DNA from 4 places in the Enterobacter cancerogenus genome. Region 2 is predicted to be linked to each of the others. Evidence: predicted binding sites of a transcription regulator. Region 2 holds the regulator's gene; each other region holds the start of a gene.
What was found. Region 2 encodes CRP, which controls carbon source genes, mostly activating them, when cyclic AMP is high. Its sites were predicted from a motif close to ATGTGANNNNNNTCACAT; they were not measured.

Region 1: the regulator CRP is predicted to act here: its motif matches at 4,489-4,506, upstream of epd (erythrose-4-phosphate dehydrogenase).
Region 3: the regulator CRP is predicted to act here: its motif matches at 2,305-2,322, upstream of I6L58_RS11820 (glutathione S-transferase).
Region 4: the regulator CRP is predicted to act here: its motif matches at 3,471-3,488, upstream of deoC (deoxyribose-phosphate aldolase).

What each region holds. Positions count from the first base shown of each region.
Region 1 is NZ_CP077290.1:3,589,925-3,595,480, forward strand. It holds gene I6L58_RS16940 (PTS mannitol transporter subunit IICB) at 1-954, shown strand, start outside; gene I6L58_RS16945 (zinc-binding dehydrogenase) at 978-2,255, shown strand; gene glpX (class II fructose-bisphosphatase) at 2,252-3,223, shown strand; gene I6L58_RS16955 (MltR family transcriptional regulator) at 3,239-3,748, shown strand; gene I6L58_RS16960 (nucleoside/nucleotide kinase family protein) at 3,745-4,455, shown strand; gene epd (erythrose-4-phosphate dehydrogenase) at 4,702-5,556, shown strand, end outside.
Region 2 is NZ_CP077290.1:3,112,273-3,117,828, forward strand. It holds gene argD (bifunctional acetylornithine/succinyldiaminopimelate transaminase) at 1-409, shown strand, start outside; gene I6L58_RS14610 (YccS/YhfK family putative transporter) at 836-2,923, opposite strand; gene crp (cAMP-activated global transcriptional regulator CRP) at 2,981-3,613, opposite strand; gene I6L58_RS14620 (OsmC family protein) at 3,925-4,329, shown strand; gene I6L58_RS14625 (phosphoribulokinase) at 4,414-5,283, opposite strand; gene I6L58_RS14630 (YheU family protein) at 5,314-5,532, opposite strand; gene I6L58_RS14635 (hydrolase) at 5,529-5,556, opposite strand, start outside.
Region 3 is NZ_CP077290.1:2,514,715-2,520,270, forward strand. It holds gene selB (selenocysteine-specific translation elongation factor) at 1-32, opposite strand, end outside; gene selA (L-seryl-tRNA(Sec) selenium transferase) at 29-1,414, opposite strand; gene I6L58_RS11820 (glutathione S-transferase) at 1,517-2,125, opposite strand; gene I6L58_RS11825 (PTS mannitol transporter subunit IICBA) at 2,581-4,488, shown strand; gene mtlD (mannitol-1-phosphate 5-dehydrogenase) at 4,591-5,556, shown strand, end outside.
Region 4 is NZ_CP077290.1:1,985,448-1,991,003, forward strand. It holds gene deoB (phosphopentomutase) at 1-1,076, opposite strand, end outside; gene deoA (thymidine phosphorylase) at 1,129-2,451, opposite strand; gene deoC (deoxyribose-phosphate aldolase) at 2,561-3,340, opposite strand; gene I6L58_RS09300 (YjjI family glycine radical enzyme) at 3,603-5,150, shown strand; gene I6L58_RS09305 (YjjW family glycine radical enzyme activase) at 5,125-5,556, shown strand, end outside.

The sequences.
Region 1 (5,556 bases), 480 kb from region 2:
CTCTGCCTGCTGGGGTTTGAGGTGATCGGCCCTGCGGTGTCGATTGCCAATAACTTTATCAAAGGATGTATTGAATCTTTGGTACATGCGGGCTATTTGCCGCTGCTGTCTTTGATTAACGAACCGGCAAAAATCCTGTTTCTGAATAACGCCATCGATCAGGGCGTTTATTACCCGCTGGGGATGCAGCAGGCCTCAGAGACGGGTAAGTCGATCTTCTTTATGGTGGCTTCTAATCCCGGGCCGGGTTTAGGTCTGCTGCTGGCTTTTGCTTTTTTCGGTAAAGGGATGGCAAAGAAGTCAGCGCCTGGCGCGATGATTATCCATTTCCTGGGCGGCATTCATGAACTTTATTTCCCTTACGTACTGATGAAACCGCTGACGCTGATTGCGATGATCGCTGGCGGCATGAGCGGGACGTGGGTATTTAATCTGCTAGGCGGCGGACTGGTTGCTGGCCCAAGCCCGGGTTCGATTTTTGCCTACCTCGCCTTAACGCCAAAAGGCGCTTTTCTGGCAACCATTGCGGGCGTCACGGCGGGCACGCTGGTGACCTTTGCTGTCGCCGCCTTTATCTTAAAGTTGGATAAAAATAACGAAGCTGAAACGGAAGATACCTTCAGTGATTCTGCCAAAGCCGTAAAAGCCATGAAACAGGAAGGTAAGTTTTCCTGGGGAGACGTCAAACGTATCGCCTTTGTCTGCGACGCGGGAATGGGATCAAGCGCTATGGGCGCAACAACGTTCCGTAGACGACTGGAAAAAGCCGGGCGAGCTATCGATGTTAAACATTACGCCATCGAAAATGTGCCTGACGACGCCGACCTTATTGTTACCCATGCCAGTCTGGAGGCGCGCGCTAAAAGAGTCAGTGACAAACCGTTAGTGCTGATAAAGAACTATATCGGCGACCCGCAGCTTGACGATCTCTTTAAGCGTTTAACCACGAATTAATATATCGGGTTTCTGGAGTAAATATGAAAACGAAAGTGGCTGCCATTTATGGCAAGCGGGATGTCCGCATCCGTGAATTTGATCTGCCTGAAACAGGTGAAAATGAACTGCTGGTGAGCGTTATTTCCGACAGCGTCTGTTTATCCACCTGGAAAGCGGCAACATTAGGCAGTGAACATAAACGTGTGCCGGACGATCTGGAAAATCATCCGGTGATTACCGGGCATGAATGCGCAGGGGTGATTGTTGAGGTCGGAAAAAACCTGACCGATAAATATAAAAAAGGTCAGCGCTTTGTTTTACAACCGGCAATGGGATTGCCGAGCGGTTATTCTGCCGGCTACAGCTATGAATATTTTGGCGGTAATGCGACCTATATGATCATCCCGGAGGTCGCAATTAATCTGGGCTGCGTTTTACCCTATCACGGCTCTTATTTTGCCGCGGCTTCGCTGGCGGAACCGATGTGCTGCATTATTGGTGCGTATAACGCTAATTATCATACGACGCAGTATGTTTATGAACACCGGATGGGGGTTAAACCGGGCGGCAATATTGCGCTTCTGGCCTGTGCCGGGCCAATGGGAATTGGCGCCATTGATTACGCGATTAACGGTGGCATCCAGCCGTCTCGCGTCGTGGTGGTGGATATTGATGACGCACGCCTCGCGCAGGCAAAAAAATTGCTGCCGGTTGAGCTTGCCGCTCAAAAGGGCATTGAACTTATCTATGTGAATACGTCCGGTAGTGAGAACCCTGCCGCTGCGTTACGCGCATTAACCGATAATGCCGGGTTTGATGACGTGTTTGTCTATGCTGCGGTTCCGGCGGTCATCGAACTGGCGGACGAACTGCTCGCCGAGGATGGGTGCCTGAATTTCTTTGCCGGACCAACGGACAGCAATTTCAAGGTGCCGTTTAATTTTTACAATGTTCATTACAACAGTACGCATGTGGTAGGCACCTCCGGCAGCTCGACGGATGACATGAAAGAAGCCATTGCGCTGAGTGCGACGGGCCAGCTTCAGCCCTCGTTTATGGTGACCCACATCGGCGGCCTCGATGCGGTGCCGCATACGGTACTCAACCTGCCTGACATTCCCGGCGGCAAAAAACTTATCTATAACGGCGTCACCATGCCGTTAACGGCGATTGCCGATTTTGCCGAAAAAGGGAAAACCGATCCGCTGTTCCGGGAGTTGGCGAGGCTGGTGGAGGAGACGCACGGCATCTGGAATGAAAAAGCAGAGCGCTATCTGCTGGCGCAGTTTGGCGTGGATATCGGGGAGGCCGCGGCATGATGTCTCTGGCATGGCCGCTCTCTCGCGTTACGGCACAGGCGGCGCTGGCTGCCTGGCCGCAAACCGGGTGCGGCGATAAAAATCGGATTGACGGGCTGGCCGTCACCGCCATGCGCGAAGCGCTGAACGACATAGCGATTTGCGGGCGTATTGTTATCGGCGAAGGTGAGATCGATCATGCGCCAATGCTGTGGATTGGCGAGGAGGTTGGACGCGGCATCGGCCCGGCAGTGGATATTGCCGTCGATCCCATTGAGGGCACCCGAATGGTGGCGATGGGGCAAAGCAATGCGCTGGCAGTCATGGCATTCGCTCCGCAGGGCAGCCTGTTTCACGCGCCTGATATGTATATGAAGAAACTGGTGGTTAACGCGGCGGCGGCGGGGGCAATCAACCTTGCACTGCCGCTGGCGGAGAACCTCCGCAACGTTGCGCGGGCGCTGGGCAAGCCGCTTGAACGTTTACGGATGGTCACACTGGATAAACCACGCCTGCACGCTGCTATCGCCGAGGCGACACAGCTGGGCGTCAAAGTTTTTGCTCTGCCCGATGGTGATGTCGCGGCCAGCGTACTGACCTGCTTACAGGATAATCCCTACGATCTGATGTACACCGTCGGCGGCGCGCCAGAAGGGGTGATCTCCGCCTGCGCGGTAAAAGCGCTGGGCGGCGACATGCAGGCGGCGCTGATCGATTTTTGTGAAGCGAAGGGGGAAAGCCCCGAGAACCGTCTTGTGGCCGAGCAGGAGTACCGGCGCTGTGCGGAGATGGGCGTAGAGGTCAATCGGGTCTACACCCTTAACGAACTGGTGGAGGGAGATGACATTCTCTTCAGCGCGACAGGCGTGACGGGCGGCGATCTGGTGACGGGTGTTCAGCAGGTTGCGAAGGGGGTGCGCACGCAAACTTTGCTCATCTGCGGCGCCGACCGAACGTGTAATATAATAGACTCCCTGCATTCATGGTGATTTATCGAGAAACGAATGACGACGCTAACCGAAGACGACGTAATTGAGCGACTGGATGCTCAGCTGGATTTACTTTCGTTTATGACAACGGCAAATGAGATTTTGCTGCTGGGGATCAGACGTTTTCTGCCGTCGCTGTTCGTGAATAATGATGAAGAGATCGTGGAATATGCAGTGAAGCCGTTACTCGCGCAAAGCGGGCCGCTTGACGATATTAGCGTGGCGTTGCGTTTGATTTACGCGCTGGGAAAAATGGATAAATGGCTTTATGCCGATATCACCCATTTCTCCCAGTTCAGTCAGTATCTGAGCGAACAGAGTGATATTCCGGGGTTCGCGGATGACATCACCTGGGATTTTATCAGCAACGTAAATAGCATTACCCGTAATGCAACCTTATTTAATGCCCTTAAATCGATGAAATTTGCCGATTTTGCTGCATGGTCTGAGGTTCGCTTTACTGGCATGGTCAAGACGGCAATGACGCTGGCGGTAACGACGATACTCAAGGAATTAGAACCGTGAAAATTAGCCTGACAGTGAATGGATTACCGGTTGAAGCGCAGTATGGCGAAGATGAGATACAAAACGTCCATCTCCCTCTGTTACAGGATATCGCGAAGCTGCACAGACGTGGCGGTAAAAGAAGGACCGTTGTTTTTCTCAGTGCTCCGCCGGGAACAGGCAAGTCCACATTAACGACGTTCTGGGAATATCTCTCGCAGCGGGAGCCCGGTCTGCCTGATATACAAACTCTCCCGATGGATGGATTCCATCATTACAATGACTGGCTGGTTGCAAACCAACTGCGTCCTTATAAAGGCGCACCGGAAACCTTCGATGTGGCGAAGCTGGCAAATAATCTGCGCCAACTGGGCGAGGAGACCGCAGTCTGGCCTCAATATGACCGACAAAAACACGACCCTGTTGAAGCGGCGATTGCGGTTACGGCCAGCATTGTTATCGTCGAAGGAAACTGGCTTTTGCTGGATGACGATAGGTGGAAGGCGTTGGGGGCGTTCTGTGATTTCTCCATTTTTATTACTGCACCTGCGTCAGCGCTGCGTGAGCGCCTTGTGCAGCGCAAGGTCGCAGGGGGGTTATCGCAGGAGGAGGCGCAGGCCTTTTATTTACGTACGGATGGGCCGAATGTTGAGCGCGTGCTGGGCCATAGTCGCCAGGCCGATGCGCTGTTGCGCATGACGGAAGCAGGTGAATACCGGTTTGCCTGAATGGAATAATACGGCGCGCTTTGGGTCATGAAAATGTGACGCAAGTCAGATAAATGGCGAATCTATCCGGCGGAACGTTCCTTTTATTCCCCGTTTCGCTTATTCTTGCTGAAGCGTTTCAGTCGATTAAATGTTCGACAAATGACCAATCAATCGCAGTTTGTGACAGGCAAGGATTCCCCTCAGAACGTAGCTGGATTACTCTTTCAGCCACCTCAAACCCAGGGATAGCTTTGCAGGAGATCTATGACCGTACGCGTAGCGATTAATGGCTTCGGTCGCATCGGACGTAACGTGGTTCGTGCTTTATATGAATCCGGGCGTCGTGCGGAAATCACCGTGGTGGCAATCAATGAACTGGCGGATGCTGCGGGCATGGCGCATTTATTGAAATACGACACCAGCCATGGGCGCTTTGCCTGGGACGTTCGCCAGGAGAGGGAGCAGCTGTTTGTCGGCGACGATGTCATTCGCGTGCTGCACGAGCCTGCTCTTGAGTCGCTACCCTGGCGCGAGTTGGGGGTGGACGTCGTGCTGGACTGTACCGGCGTGTACGGCAACCGTGAGCACGGTGAAGCACATCTGAACGCCGGTGCGAAAAAGGTGCTGTTTTCCCATCCCGGCAGTCACGACCTCGATGCCACTGTCGTTTTCGGCGTCAACCAGCACGAGCTGCAGGCCGAACACCGCATTGTCTCCAATGCCTCCTGTACCACCAACTGCATTATTCCGGTCATTAAACTGTTAGACGATGCGTATGGCATTGAGTCCGGTACCGTGACCACAATCCACTCCGCTATGCACGATCAGCAGGTTATCGACGCGTATCACCCGGATTTGCGGCGCACCCGTGCGGCGAGCCAGTCCATCATTCCGGTTGATACCAAGCTGGCGGCCGGGATCACCCGAATTTTCCCGCAGTTTAATGACCGTTTTGAAGCGATTGCCGTGCGCGTTCCCACCATTAACGTGACCGCAATCGACCTCAGCGTGACGGTGAAAAAACCGGTAAAAGCCTGTGAAGTCAACCTGTTGCTGCAAAAAGCGGCACAGGGTTCATTTCATGGTATAGTTGACTATACGGAATTACCGTTGGTCTCA
Region 2 (5,556 bases):
TATCGCTTCCGCGTTCCACGTCGGCTCCCACGGTTCCACCTACGGCGGCAACCCGCTGGCCTGCGCGATTGCCGGTGCGGCGTTCGATATCATCAACACGCCGACGGTTCTCAACGGCGTGAACGCGAAACGCGAGCAGTTTGTGAAGCACCTTCAGCAGATTGACGAACAGTTTGATGTCTTCAGCGAGATCCGCGGGATGGGGCTGTTGATTGGCGCCGAGCTGAAGCCGCAATACAAAGGCCGCGCCCGTGATTTCCTGCACGCCGCCGCGCACGAAGGGGTAATGGTGCTCAACGCCGGGCCGGACGTGATGCGCTTTGCGCCGTCGCTGGTGGTGGAAGATAAGGATATTGAAGACGGGTTAACCCGGTTTGCCGCGGCGGTCGGTAAAATAGTCCGGGGATAACCTCATTGCCCGGCGGCGCTGCGCTTGCACGGGCCTACAAAACCGTAGGTCGGGTAAGCGCAGCGCCACCCGACAAAATGGCAGGCACGGTGTTCAGGTCTTGTAGGTCGGGTAAGCGTAGCGCCACCCGACAAAACGGCATGCACGGCGTTCAGGTCTTGTAGGTCGGGTAAGCGTAGCGCCACCCGACAAAACGGCATGCACGGTGTTCAGGTCTTGTAGGTCGGGTAAGCGCAGCGCCACCCGACAAAACGGCAGGCTCGGTGTTTAGATCTTGTAGGTCGGGTAAGCGTAGCGCCACCCGACAAAATGGCAGGTACGGTGTTCAGGTCTTGTAGGTCGGGTAAGCGTAGCGCCACCCGACAAAATGGCAGGTACGGTGTTCAGGTCTTGTAGGTCGGGTAAGCGTAGCGCCACCCGACATAATCAGTACGGCGTGCGTTTCAGTACGCGCGTTAACCAGATCCCATGATGCGGTCGCTGACGCCATGCCACCGACGAAATGGTGTGCATGGTGTTCAGATGCCCTAACACGCGCTGCAAATGCTGCTCCAGGGTGCTCATCGGCCCGTGGGTTAATGTTTCCGGCGCTTCGAGAATGTTCGAATCCCCCGACTCACCCGGTGAGTCATACTCCAGACGCTGCTGGCACCGCTGCAGCGCAATTTCGCACGACTGCAAATAGCGCTGCGCCAGATCCGGGGTCAGCATCGTGTGCTCGCGCGCGAGGGTCGTCATCGCATTGATGTGCTCGACGATAAACTGGCTGTGCGTCACCCACAGTTTCATGTCTGCCAGATAGTGCGAGTTAAAGCCTGGCTCCTGCATCGCCTGGTTGAGCGAGTTAAACAGGGCGTTGTGCGCCTGGTTGACCTTCATGCGCTGATAGGCCAGCGGCGAGGGCTGCGGGTCGTCGCTGAGGATCAACCTGATAGCCTCCTGGTCTGCCTCCAGCGCGTCGTGGGCGTTTTGCCTGAGCAGCCCGCTCTGCCACTGCGGCCACAGCCAGACCATGCCGCCAAACGCAATCAGGCAGCCAATCAGCGTATCAACCAGCCGGGCGATGATGAACTGCTCGCCGTTGAGCGTGAGCAACTGCAGGGTATATACCGCCGTGACCGTAAAGCCAACCATCGCCCAGCCGTAGCTTTTGCGGATAATCAGGTAGCTCACCAGCGTAATCGCCAGCATTCCCGCCAGCGTATATCCCTCCGGCACGTGGAAGTGCAGGGTGACCCCGGCAATGACCAGCCCGGCAATCGTGCCGCCCGCCCGGTGCAGGATGCGCACCCGCGTGGCGCCGTAGCCGTTTTGGGTAACAAACAGCACGGTCATTAAGATCCAGTATGGCTTCGGCAGGTGCAGCGCCATCCCCATCAGGCTGGCGATGCTCAGCATCACGCTGATGCGCGCGGCGTTACGCAGCGCCGGGGATTTCAGCGACAGGTAGCTTTTAAGGGCGGGCAGCAGCGGGAGCCGTTTTTGTTTATCGGCCATCAGGTCGCGTGGGTAGAGCGGACGCTGGGTGCGCAGGACGCGCGCGATGCGGCTGAAGTGCCAGGCGGCGAACTGCCCGACCGGGTTATCCGGGTGCTGGCGGGCAATCTTCTCCAGCGCGCCGAGGGGCTTATCCATGTTAAAGCGCGTGGGGTAGCGGTGATAAAGAATGTCGTCCGCCAGCACCCGCAGGCGCGCGGACACCGTCTGAGCGTTCCAGCGGATCACCGCTTCGGCATGGCTACGCTCGACCAGCTTTTGCACCTCTTGCGGGTGATGCAGGCTGACCGAGATGTGCTCCTGCAGATCCAGCCCCACCTGGAAGATGCGCAGCAGCCGCTTGTAATCATGGTTTTTATTGGCGGCAAGCATATGCAGCTGCTGGTAACACTGGCCAATCAGATCCACCACCTTTTGCTGTCGCGTCAGCAGCGGCGGCAGTGATTTTTCCGGATCGGTGTGCTGGGTCAGCAGGGTGTATTTGGCCTCGCAGTACTCCGCCAACTGCACGTAGAGCAGGCTCAGGGATTCGCGCAGCGGCTGTTCCCGCCACAGCCAGAACCAAAACCAGTTGAATACGCCGTACCACAGCGTGCCGAGGGCGTAGATTAGCAGCGGCTCCCACACCGGCATATTGCCCGCCAGGCTCAGCGTAAAGATGGCGGCAATCAGTGAGGCGGGCAGCAGTCGGGCGTGCAGCGAGCTGATTTCAGCAGTCACGCCGAGCGTCATTGCCAGCACGGTCAGAATGAGCGGCAGCGGAATATCCCGGGCCAGCAGAAGCTGCACCGCGAGGCTACAGCCTGCAAACAGGCAGCCGCCAACGATCAGGCGTTTGAAAAAGCGCTTATGCGGCGTGTCGAGGCCCGCAATGTTGCAGCAGGCAGGCACAAGGGAAAACAGCAGACCCTGCTGGAGATGACCGAGGATCAGGCCCACGGCCACAGGAAGGCACAACACCAGCGTTTGCCGCAGTGCGTAGTTAACTTCCGGGTGATAGATCAGCCTGCGCCACATGGGGAGTAGAGACAAAAACGGCGTGTCACCTTGCGGTGGCACGCCGTTTGACCGTAATTAACGGGTTCCGTAGACCACGATGGTTTTACCGTGGGCAGAGATCAGGTTCTGGTCTTCCAGCATTTTCAGGATACGGCCCACTGTTTCACGGGAGCAACCAACGATCTGACCAATTTCCTGGCGGGTAATTTTAATTTGCATGCCGTCAGGGTGGGTCATCGCGTCCGGCTGTTTAGCCAGGTTCAGCAGGGTCTGCGCGATACGGCCGGTAACGTCGAGGAAGGCAAGGTTGCCCACTTTCTCAGACGTCACCTGCAGACGGCGAGCCATCTGGGAAGAGAGACGCATCAGGATGTCAGGGTTTACCTGAATCAGCTGACGGAACTTCTTGTAAGAAATTTCAGCCACTTCACATGCGGTTTTCGCACGAACCCAGGCGCTACGTTCCTGGCCCTCTTCAAACAGGCCCAGTTCACCGATGAAATCGCCCTGGTTCAGATAAGAAAGGATCATCTCTTTCCCTTCTTCATCTTTGATCAGCACTGCCACCGAGCCTTTGACGATGTAATACAACGTTTCCGCTTTTTCACCCTGGTGAATCAGCGTGCTCTTCGATGGGTACTTATGAATGTGGCAATGAGACAAGAACCATTCGAGAGTCGGGTCTGTTTGCGGTTTGCCAAGCACCATGCGCTGTTATCCTCTGTTATAAGCTGTCACCAGAGCCATAAATCGCATCCTGACTCTGGGGTTGCAATCGAATTCTTACCCATACCCTGGGAAGTCGGCTGTCGTAACGTTTCGCAGCCAGTAAAGTTTGATGTCCTCTGCATACATGTGTAACGTCAATGTATTACTGTAGCATCCTGAGTGTTTTAGCATAGCTTTTGACGCGTGTCTCCTGGTGTCTCGCTTCAGCATGATGCAGGTCGCCTTCCGTTGCGTGAAATGTAACGCGCGCGTACTCTGTCACCAAAAATGCAACGTTGGAGTTAATGAATATGCAAGCGCGTGTAAAGTGGGTAGAAGGGCTGACGTTCCTGGGCGAGTCTGCATCAGGCCACCAAATTTTGATGGACGGTAACTCCGGCGATAAAGCCCCAAGCCCTATGGAAATGGTGCTGATGGCGGCGGGGGGATGCAGCGCTATCGACGTGGTGTCGATCCTGCAAAAAGGCCGTCACGACGTGACCGATTGCGAAGTGAAGCTCACGTCTGAACGCCGCGAAGAGGCGCCACGCCTGTTCACGCATATCAATCTGCACTTTATTGTCACGGGTAAAGACCTGAAAGACGCGGCGGTGTCGCGCGCGGTTGACCTGTCTGCGGAGAAGTACTGCTCTGTGGCGTTAATGCTTGAGAAAGCGGTGAATATTACCCATTCGTATGAAGTGATTGAGGCCTAATCTTTTGGCGGGTGGCGCTTCGCTGACCCGCCCTACAAAAGCACGATCGTAGGCCCGGAGCGCAGCGCCACCGGGCAAAACAACTCACGCGATCTGCTTGCCTTCCATCAACCGCTGCACCAGCGGCGTCATGATTAACTCCATCGCCAGCCCCATTTTTCCGCCCGGCACCACCAACGTATTGATATGTGAAATAAACGACCCCTGCAGCATCGCCAGCAGCCACGGGTAGTCAATCCCGTCCAGATTGCGGAAATGGATGACCACAAAGCTCTCGTCCAGCGACGGAATGGTTTTGGCGGCGAACGGGTTGGAGGTGTCTACCGTCGGCACGCGCTGGAAGTTGATATGGGTGCGGGAGAACTGCGGCGTCAGGAAGTTAATGTAATCTTCCATCGAGCGCACCACCGAGTCCATCACCGCCTCGCGCGAATGACCACGTTCGCTGATGTCGCGCGTCAGCTTCTGGATCCACTCCAGGTTAACAATCGGCACCACGCCCACCAGCAGGTCAACATGGCGCGCCACGTCGTGCTGTGGCGTGACCACGCCGCCATGCAGCCCTTCATAAAACAACACGTCGGTGGGTTCCGGCAGCGGCTGCCAGGGCGTAAAGGTGCCCGGCACCTGGTTCCAGGGTACGGCTTCGTCATAGGTATGAAGATATTTACGGGATTGCCCTTTACCGCTCAAGCCATATTCCGCAAAGGTCTGCTCCAGCAGGCCGAAGTCATTCGCCTCCGGGCCGAAGTAGCTAATGTGTTTCCCCAAATCGCGCGCCTTGCGGATGGCCATGTCCATTTCCGGACGCGTATAGCGGTGAAAGCTGTCGCCCTCTACCTCAGCTGCCCGGAGATTGAGCTGGGCGAAAATCTTGCGAAAGGCGAGGCTGGTGGTGGTGGTTCCCGCACCGCTCGAACCCGTGACGGCAATAACCGGATGTCTGGCAGACATAGCAACTCCCTGACTGAAAAGGTTTAGCGGTCAGCCGTGAAACGCGTTGCGGGGCATGATATTGACCGTCTCATGCAGTTCGGACCACACCAGCACCACGTCGCCGCTTTTCAGCTGGCGTTTCACATCGCTGACCTTTTGTTCAAGCGAACGTTCATGTTCACCATAATCGGTGCCTTCCCGCAATACAAAGCTTTCAATCAGATTATCGAGCGTTTCGGGAGAGAGATCCTGCCAGGGAATAATCATTTTATACCGTCCAGATAAGTCGTT
Region 3 (5,556 bases), 600 kb from region 2:
TGGTCAACGTGACCGGCGGTGGCAATAATCATTTCAACAGCATCTCCAGAAACTGTTCTTCATCTTCAAGACAGCGTAGGTCTAACCACATGCGTCCGTCGTATATGCGTCCGATAACCGGCGCAGGCAGCGCACGCCAGCGGGCCGATAACGCCTCAAGCTGGCTGCCGCGTCCGTCGCGTGGTGTAAACGTCAGCGCGGCGCTCGACAGTCTGTCTACCGGCAGCGAGCCGCTGCCAATCTGCGACTGGCAAGATTCAACGCGCACGTCAAACCCGGCATAGTACGGGGCAACCTGCGGCAGCAGTAGCTCGCCCTGCGCACGAATCGAGGCGGCATCCCGCGCCAGCAGACGCAGCGTTGGTAGCCGTTCGGCCAGCTTCTCCGGATGGAGGTAGAGCCGCAGCGTCGCTTCAAGCGCTGCAAGAGTCATTTTGTCGGCACGCAACGCGCGCTTGAGCGGATGCTGTTGCAGCTTCGCAATCAGCTCACGTTTGCCGACGACGATCCCGGCCTGCGGCCCGCCCAGCAGCTTATCGCCGGAGAAGCTCACCAGACTTACGCCTGCCGCAATCGTCTCTTGCACCATCGGCTCTTTCGGCAGCCCGTACTGGCTTAAATCCACCAGCGAACCGCTGCCGAGATCGGCAATAACCGGCACGTTCAGTTCACGCCCGATAGCGGCCAGCCCGGCCTCGTCGACCGTTTTAGTGAAACCTTCAATATGGTAATTGCTGGTGTGGACCTTCATCAGCAGCGCGGTATTTTCGTTGACCGCCGCGCGATAATCTTTTGCATGGGTGCGATTGGTGGTGCCCACTTCGTGCAGCGCACAGCCCGCCTGACGCATGACATCCGGGATGCGGAACGCACCGCCAATCTCCACCAGTTCGCCGCGCGAGACCACCACCTCTTTGCCGCTGGCCGTCGCTGCCAGCATCAGCAGCACAGCCGCCGCGTTGTTATTCACGATGCAGGCGTCTTCAGCACCGGTGAGCTGGCAGAGCAAATCCGCCAGCGCCCGATCGCGATGGCCCCGGCCAGCGCCATCCAGATCATACTCCAGCGTGACCGGCGAACGCATGGCCTGAGCAACCGCCGCGACCGCCTCTTCGGCCTGCTGCGCACGACCCAGGTTGGTATGCAGTACCGTTCCCGTCAGATTAAACACCGGACGCAGAGCACCCTGCGCGTTAGCCGACAGCCGCCGTTCCGCCTCCTGCCCCCAGTCCGCGCACCAGTCCGGTAAGGCATTCTCTGCCTGAATATGTTCCCGCACCTCTTCCTGAAGCAGACGCAGTATATCGACCGTCGCGGTATGGCCGAAACGGTCGACGACGGTTAAGAAGTGGGGATCACGCAGAAGCCGATCGGTAGCAGGAATGTGGCTGTAGAGAGAACGATGAGTAGTCATGGATGCGCCCGGCGAATGGATATCATCCCCCCTCCCGACGGGAGAGGGAGTTAACATGGGAGGGATTGTAACGCCTCTGGCCGCTAAGTGTTATAACCCGCATCAAGCCTTTGGCGGTTCGGTACGGGCAAAGCTTTCGCGCTGGAAAAGGGTCTCAGCGAGCTTCACCAGCAGCGGACGGTCTACGCACCAGCCAGGCGAAACCCGGCGGAAGTTGAGGTAGCCAATGGCGCAGGCAATGGCAATGGTTCCCAGGTTGAGATCGTCATTCTGAATTTTCCCGTCCCGGATCAGCTGTTCACAATGGTCCAGGCTGCGGCTGATTTTTTCCCGCTGACGCAGCAGCTCCGTTTCCGACTGCTGGGCTGCTGGCCTTGCCTGCTCGCGCACGGAGGCAAGTGCCGCGTCCATAATGCCGTCCGCCAGGGCTTCTGTTTGCTTCATCGCCAGCGCCGCTTTCGGATCGGCTGGCAGCATCGCGGGCGCGATCCCCAGCAGTTCGATGTATTCCGCAATAATCGGGGAATCAAACCAGCATTCGCCCTCATCCGTCACCAGCGCCGGGACTTTTCCCAGCGGATTGTACTGCGCCACGCCGTTTTCGGCGTTGTAAGGCTGTTCATTTACGAATTCAAACGCAATCCCTTTCTCCAGCAGGAGAATTGAAATTTTACGCACGAAGGGACTGGTATAGCTGCCGACGAGTTTCATTGCCTGATCCTTGATGCCGCGAAAAACGTCAGTATGGAACAATCGATGGAAAAAGGCAGGTATGCGTATCGCATTCCTTCCTCCTTGCACAGCGTTACCCCGAATGACATCAGGACAAATCTGCATGCAAATATTTTGTGAATTCAATCACAATATCGAAACAAACACGCGGCGAGCAAATGTGATGCGAATCACAAAACGTCGGGTATTTTGCTTACTTTATGCTCGTTGTATTTTTTTTATGCATTGGTTATGTGATCGCGATCACTTCATTAAATGGCATACCCCCTACATTTACGTGATTGAGATCACACAAATTTTCGTTGTCTGGACAGTTGAACGATTCAATGCCAGATTTCACAGCATCAGAACAGGGCCCGGCTACCTCTGCCGCCGCACATTAACGATAAACCTCGGGCCGTAAGCCTAAGCGTAAACATAAGAAGGGGTGTTTTATGTCATCCGATTTCAAGATCAAAGTTCAAAGCTTTGGTCGTTTTCTCAGCAACATGGTGATGCCAAATATCGGCGCGTTTATCGCGTGGGGTATTATCACCGCATTGTTTATTCCGACAGGGTGGTTGCCTAACGAAACGCTGGCGAAACTTGTTGGCCCAATGATTACCTATCTGCTGCCGCTGCTCATCGGTTATACCGGTGGTCGTCTGGTCGGCGGAGATCGCGGTGGCGTAGTGGGTGCCATTACGACCATGGGCGTGATCGTCGGCGCGGATATGCCGATGTTCCTCGGCGCGATGATTGCCGGTCCTCTGGGCGGCTGGGCGATTAAGAAATTCGATGTCTGGGTGGATGGTAAGATCAAATCCGGCTTCGAAATGCTGGTGAACAACTTCTCTGCGGGCATCATCGGGATGATCCTCGCGATTCTGGCGTTCCTCGGCATTGGCCCTGCGGTTGAAGTTCTGTCCAAAATTCTGGCGGCAGGCGTTAACTTCATGGTGGCGCACGACATGCTGCCGCTGGCGTCTATCTTTGTTGAACCGGCGAAAATCCTGTTCCTCAACAACGCCATTAACCACGGTATCTTCTCCCCGCTGGGTATCCAGCAGTCGCATGACCTTGGCAAGTCCATCTTCTTCCTGATTGAAGCGAACCCGGGTCCGGGTATGGGCGTTCTGCTGGCGTATATGTTCTTTGGTCGCGGCAGTGCAAAACAGTCTGCGGGCGGCGCGGCAATCATCCACTTCCTGGGCGGTATCCACGAAATTTACTTCCCGTACGTGCTGATGAACCCACGTCTGATCCTGGCCGTTATCCTCGGCGGTATGACTGGCGTGTTCACGCTGAGCGTGCTGGGTGGTGGTCTGGTTTCTCCAGCTTCTCCAGGCTCTATCCTGGCGGTACTGGCGATGACCCCGAAAGGCGCTTACTTCGCTAACATCGCCGCTATCTGTGCGGCGATGGCGGTCTCCTTCGTGGTGTCGGCTATCCTGCTGAAAACCAGCAAGGTGAAAGAAGAAGACGATATCGAAGCGGCAACCCGTCGTATGCATGACATGAAAGCAGAATCCAAAGGCGCAACACCGCTGGCGGCTGGCGATGTCTCTAACGACCTGAGCCACGTACGTAAAATCATCGTTGCCTGCGACGCCGGTATGGGTTCCAGCGCAATGGGTGCAGGCGTACTGCGCAAGAAAGTGCAGGATGCGGGCCTGACCAATATCTCCGTCACCAACAGCGCGATCAACAGCCTGCCGCCGGACGTTGACCTGGTGATTACGCACCGCGATCTGACCGAGCGTGCGATGCGCCAGGTGCCTCAGGCACAGCACATTTCGCTGACCAACTTCCTCGACAGCGGCCTGTACGCCAGCCTGACCGAACGTCTGGTTGCTGCGCAGCGTCACGAAGATAATGAAGTGAAAGTGCGTACCAGCCTGCAGGACAGCTTTGACGAGAGCAATGCGCACCTGTTCAGACTGGGCGCGGAAAACATCTTCCTTGGCCGTACCGCTGCCACGAAAGAAGACGCCATTCGCTTCGCGGGTGAGCAGCTGGTTGCTGGCGGGTACGTTCAGCCAGAATACGTTGAAGCGATGCTGGAACGTGAAAAACTGACGCCAACCTACCTCGGCGAATCCATTGCGGTTCCACACGGTACGGTTGAAGCGAAAGACCGCGTGCTGAAAACCGGCGTCGTGTTCTGCCAGTATCCGCAGGGCGTACGCTTCGGTGAAGAAGAAGATGACATCGCCCGTCTGGTGATTGGTATCGCCGCTCGCAACAACGAGCACATCCAGGTGATTACCAGCCTGACCAACGCCCTGGATGACGACACCGTCATCGAGCGTCTGGCCAACACCACCAGCGTAGAAGAAGTGCTGGCGCTGTTGAACAAGTAAGTCCGTTCTCTTCCCTCTCCCCGTTGGGGAGAGGGCTAGGGTGAGGGGAAAAGTTCCTCACCCCAGCCCTCTCGGGTAAAAACATTAATGAAGGTTAACTCTATGAAAGCATTACATTTTGGCGCAGGTAATATCGGTCGTGGTTTTATCGGCAAACTGCTGGCAGACGCAGGCATTACGCTGACATTCGCCGATGTGAACCAGGTGGTGCTCGACGCCCTGAATGCCCGTCATAGCTACCAGGTCCACGTTGTCGGCGAAAACGAACAGGTTGAGACGGTGTCTGGCGTGGATGCGGTGAGCAGCATTGGCGACGAGGTTATCGACCTTATCGCCCACGTTGACCTGGTCACCACCGCCGTCGGCCCGGTTGTGCTGGAGCGCATTGCCCCTGCCGTGGCGAAAGGCCTGGCTAAACGTAAAGCACAGGGCATTGAAACGCCGCTGAACATTATCGCCTGTGAGAACATGGTGCGCGGCACCACGCAGTTGAAAGCCCACGTTATGGCCGCCGTGGCGGACGAAGACAAGGCCTGGGTTGAGGCGCACGTCGGTTTTGTTGATTCCGCCGTGGACCGCATCGTTCCGCCGTCAGAATCGGCCACCCACGATCCGCTGGAAGTCACCGTTGAAACCTTCAGCGAGTGGATCGTTGATAAAACCCAGTTTAAAGGCGCGCTGCCGACCATTCCGGGAATGGAATTAACCGACAACCTGATGGCATTTGTCGAACGTAAACTCTTCACGCTTAACACCGGGCATGCTATAACCGCGTACCTCGGCAAATTGGCCGGTCATCAGACCATCCGTGATGCAATCCTTGATGAGAACATCCGTGCGGTGGTGAAAGGCGCAATGGAAGAGAGCGGCGCGGTGCTGATTAAACGCTACGGTTTTGATGCCGATAAGCATGCAGCCTACATTCAGAAAATCCTCGGACGTTTTGAGAATCCGTACCTGAAAGATGACGTCGAGCGCGTGGGACGTCAGCCTCTGCGCAAACTGAGCGCGGGCGACCGTCTGATTAAACCGCTGCTGGGCACGCTGGAATACGGTCTGCCGCATGCC
Region 4 (5,556 bases), 1.1 Mb from region 2:
TGGTCGGTACCGGTCCAGGTTGGGTCGCAGCCGTGGTCCGCGGTCAGGATCAGAATGTCATCTTCACCCACCAGCTCCATCAGCTCCGGCAGACGGCGGTCGAACAGCTCCAGGCCGGCAGCGTAGCCCGCCACGTCGCGGCGGTGGCCCCAGGAGGAGTCGAAGTCCACGAAGTTGGTAAAGACGATCGTCTTATCGCCCGCCTCTTTCATCTCTTTGATGGTGGCGTCAAACAGCGCGTCCAGACCGGTGGCTTTCACTTTTTTAGTGATACCGCAGTTCGCGTAGATATCTGCGATTTTACCAACGGAAACCACCTTGCCGTCTTTCTCGTCGACCAGTTTTTGCAGCACGGTGGGTGCCGGTGGCTCAACGGCCAGATCGTGACGGTTGCCGGTACGCTGGAAGTTACCCGCTTTGTCGCCGATAAACGGACGCGCGATCACGCGGCCAATGTTGTAGCCGCCTTCGGTCAGCTCTTCACGCGCGATTTCGCACAGCTCGTAAAGTTTATCCAGGCCAAACGTCTCTTCGTGGCAGGCAATCTGGAACACGGAGTCAGCGGAGGTATAGAAAATCGGTTTGCCGGTTTTCATGTGCTCTTCGCCAAGCTGGTCCAGGATCACGGTACCGGAAGAGTGGCAGTTGCCGAGATAGCCCGGCAGGTTGGCACGCTTAACCAACGTGTCCAGCAGCTCCTGCGGGAAGCTGTTTTCGTGATCGGAGAAATAGCCCCAGTCGAACAGAACCGGCACACCGGCAATTTCCCAGTGGCCTGACGGGGTATCTTTACCGGAAGAGAGCTCGTGCGCCCAGGCATAAGCGCCCACCACTTCCGCATTACCGTCCATACCGGCTGCGATCTTACCGGTAGAACCTTCATGCGCTTTTACCAGACCCAGACGGGTCAGGTTTGGCAGAGTCAGAGGGCCTTTACGACCGTTGTCCGCTTCGCCTTTGGCGCAGGCTTCCGCGATGTGACCCATGGTATCGGAACCCACGTCACCAAATCGTTCTGCATCTTCGGTTGCGCCGATGCCGAATGAGTCCAGCACCATAATAAATGCACGTTTCATAATTGTTCTCCGTACGTAGTGCTTAAAAATGATTGATCAGATCAGTATACCGCTATTCGGTGATACGACGATAGACCGTCGGTGTGCTTTCCGGTGCTTTATCGTCAAGCTTAATTGCCGCTTTCACCGCCTTCGCCGCATCCTGCCAGCTGGCTTCGTCTTTCGCGTGGATCACCGCCAGCGGACGCTGTCCGTCCACGCTGTCGCCCAGGCGGGCCATGTCGGTGAAACCGACGCTGTAATCAATGGTGTCCGATGCCTGGCGACGTCCGCCGCCCATCGACACCACCGCCATGCCAAGCGCGCGGGTGTCCATCGCCGAAACAAACCCTTCGGTATCGGCATACACCGCTTTGGTTAAGGTCGCGGTAGGCAGGTATTTCGCGTAGTTTTCCACGAAGTCGGTCGGGCCTTTTTGCGCGGCAACCATGCGGCCAAAGATCTCCGCCGCTTTGCCGTTGTCCAGCACCGCCTGCAGCTTCGCTCGCGCCTCTGCATCGTCTTTGGCAAGCTTGCCTGAGATCAGCATCTCAACGCACAGCGCCATGGTCACGTCGAGCAGACGCGGGTTGCGATATTCACCTGTCAGGAACTGTACGGCTTCACGCACTTCTACTGCGTTACCGGCGCTGGAAGCCAGCACCTGGTTCATGTCGGTCAGCAGTGCGGTGGTGCGCACGCCTGCGCCGTTGGAGACGCCAACGATCGCTTCAGCAAGCGCTTCAGAAAGTTCATAGGTCGGCATAAACGCGCCGCTGCCCACCTTCACGTCCATCACCAGCGCATCCAGCCCTTCCGCCAGCTTTTTCGCCAGAATAGAGGCGGTGATCAACGGAATGGAGTCCACGGTAGCGGTGATGTCGCGGGTCGCGTAGAAACGCTTGTCTGCCGGTGCCAGGGAGCTGGTCTGGCCGATAATCGCCACACCAACGTCTTTAATAATGTCGCGGAAGCGGGCGTCATCCGGGAAGATATCGAAGCCCGGAATGGCTTCCAGTTTGTCGAGCGTGCCGCCGGTATGGCCCAGGCCGCGCCCGGAGATCATCGGGATGTAACCGCCGCAGGCCGCCACCATCGGGCCAAGCATCAGCGAGGTAACGTCACCCACGCCGCCGGTGGAGTGTTTATCGACGATCGGGCCGTTAAGGTTAAGGCTTTTCCAGTCAAGGACGGTTCCTGAATCTCGCATCGCCATGGTCAGCGACACGCGCTCAGGCATCGACATATCGTGGAAGAAGATGGTCATCGCCAGCGCAGCAATCTGCCCTTCTGAGACGGTGTTATCACGAATGCCATTGATGAAAAAGCGGATCTCTTCGTCGCTTAATGCATGACCATCACGTTTTTTACGAATAATTTCTTGTGCGAGAAACACGGTAACCTCCATGCGGAATCGGGGGAGTTGTGGCGGGTGGCGCTACGCTGACCCGCCCTACGATCCTGTAGGCCGGATAAGCGAAGCGTCATCCGGCATTAGCGGGCAATCAGTAGCTGCTTGCGCTCTTACCGTCGCCGTGACCCAGCGCTTTCAGCAGGCTTGCCAGCAGGCTGGATGCGCCGAAACGGTAGTGACGGGAATCCGCCCACTCTGCGCCAAACAGTTCGTCGGCAATCGCCAGAAACTGCTGCGCGTCTTCCGCGGTACGCACGCCGCCGGCCGGTTTAAAGCCCACGGTTTTGGAGACGCCCATATCACGAATGACTTCCATCATGATGCGCGCGCTTTCCGGCGTGGCGTTTACCGGCACTTTACCGGTAGAGGTTTTGATGAAATCCGCACCCGCGTTGATCGCGATTTCAGACGCTTTGCGGATCAGGGTTTCTTCTTTCAGTTCGCCGGTTTCGATGATCACTTTAAGCAACACATTTGCCGCGGCACAGGCGTCTTTACAGGCTTTCACCAGGTCAAAACCCACCTGCTCGTTGCCGGCAATCAGCGCGCGATACGGGAAGACCACGTCCACTTCATCCGCACCGTAAGCAATCGCCGCGCGGGTTTCTGCCAGCGCAATCTCGATATCGTCGTTGCCGTGCGGGAAGTTAGTCACGGTTGCAATACGCACGTCCGGCGTGCCCTGCTCTTTCAGCGTTTTGCGGGCAATCGGGATAAAGCGCGGGTAGATACAGATGGCAGCGGTGTTACCGACGGGCGTTTTCGCCTGATGGCACAGGGCGATGACTTTTTCATTGGTGTCGTCATCGTTCAGGGTGGTCAGGTCCATCAGTTTCAACGCGCGCAGGCTGCTTGCAGTTAAATCGGTCATAACATTCTCCAACGGCATCGCCGTATCAATTTTACCTTGCGGGTCTGTGAGTATTCTAACATTCACCCGCATTCACACTTCGACATTCATCACAGTTAATGAAAACTGCGTACAAATTTGCATTACTGTAATGAGATCAACATCAAATTTTAGCAGGCCAACCGCGGGTTAAATCAGCGATCACCCCTGTGGGATCAAAAGCCCCGGCGGGACGCCTTTCTACAATTTCGTCATCATTCACCGATGACTCAAGGAAGCGCCTATGTCCTCCTCTCGCCCCGACGCCCTGCAACAGCGTTGCCAGCACATTGTGACCAGCCCGACGTTAACACCGGAGCAAAAACGGCATTTTCTGGCGCTGGAAGCGGAGAACAATCTGCCCTACCCGGCGCTTCCTTCGGCGGCCCGCGCCGCGCTGGACGAAGGCGTTATCTGCGATATGTTCGAGGGACACGCCCCTTACAAACCGCGCTACGTGCTGCCGGACTACGCAAAATTCCTGGCGAACGGTTCAGACTGGCTGGAGCTGGAAGGGGCAAACGATCTGGATGATGCCCTCTCGCTGCTTACCATTCTCTATCACCATGTTCCGTCCGTGACATCGATGCCGGTCTATCTGGGCCAGCTTGATGCCCTACTCGATCCCTATGTTAAAATTCTAACACAGGATGAAATCGATAGCCGAATAAAACGTTTCTGGCGCTACCTCGACAGAACCCTGCCCGATGCCTTTATGCATGCAAACATTGGCCCGGCAGATAGCCCCATCACCCGCGCCATTCTGCGTGCCGATGCGGAGTTGAAGCAGGTTGCACCAAACCTGACCTTTATCTACGACCCCGACGTCACCCCTGACGATCTGCTGCTGAGCGTGGCGAAAAATATCTGTGAATGCAGTAAGCCGCATATTTCCAATGGCCCGCTGAATGATAAAATTTTCACAAAAGGCCGCTATGGCGTGGTGAGCTGTTACAACTCTCTGCCGCTGGCGGGCGGCGGCAGCACGCTGGTGCGCCTCAATCTGAAAGCCATTGCCGAACGTAGCGCCTCGCTGGACGATTTCTTCACCCGCCAGCTGCCGCACTACTGCCAGCAGCAGATTGCCATCATCGATGCACGCTGCGATTTCCTGTATGAACAGTCCGGCTTCTTTGAGAATAGCTTCCTCGTCCAGGAGGGGCTGATTGATGCCGGGCGTTTTGTGCCGATGTTTGGCATGTACGGCCTGGCAGAAGCCGTTAACGCGCTCTGCGAGAAAGAAGGGATGACAGGTCGCTACGGTAAGGACGATGAGGCCAACGCGCTGGGGTATCGCATCAGCGAACAGCTGGCGACGTTCGTTGAAAACACGCCGGTGAAGCACGGCTGGAAGCAGCGGGCGATGCTCCACGCGCAGTCGGGGATCAGCTCCGATACGGGCACTACGCCGGGGGCACGTCTGCCTTACGGCGACGAGCCCGATCCGATCGGCCATCTGCTGGCCGTCGCCCCGCACCACCGTTATTACCACTCCGGTATCAGCGACATCCTCACCCTGGACGAGACCGTAAAAGCCAATCCACAGGCGGTGGTGCAACTTTGTCTCGGGGCATTCAGGGCCGGTATGCGTGAGTTCACCGCTAACGTGGCGGGAAACGATCTGGTGCGCGTCACCGGCTATATGGTGCGGCTGTCTGATCTGGAGAAGTACCGCGAAGCCGGATCGCGCAGCAACACCACGTGGCTGGGTGAGGAGGCCGCGCGCAACACCCGAATCCTTGAACGTCAGCCACGCGTAATTAGCCATGAACAGCAGATGCGCTTTAGTTAGTCAGATTATCCCCTTCTCCTGCGTGGACGGGCCGGGCAGCCGCCTGGCACTGTTCCTGCAGGGCTGTAACCTGCGCTGCAAAACCTGCCACAACCCGTGGACTATCGGGCGCTGCAACGACTGCGGCGACTGCGTTCCCCACTGTCCGCACGATGCGCTGAATATTCAGGCGGGCCGCGTCTGGTGGCAGGAAAGCCACTGTCAGCAGTGCGATACCTGCCTGCACCTGTGCCAGCAGCAGGCCACACCGATGGCGCAGCGCTACAGCGTGGAGGAGATCCTCGCGCAGATCCGCAAAGCCGCACCGTTTATTGAGGGGATCACCGTGAGCGGGGGTGAAGCGACAACCCAACTGCCGTTTTTGATCGCTCTGTTCTCAGCGATCAAGGCCGATCCCGCGCTGCGC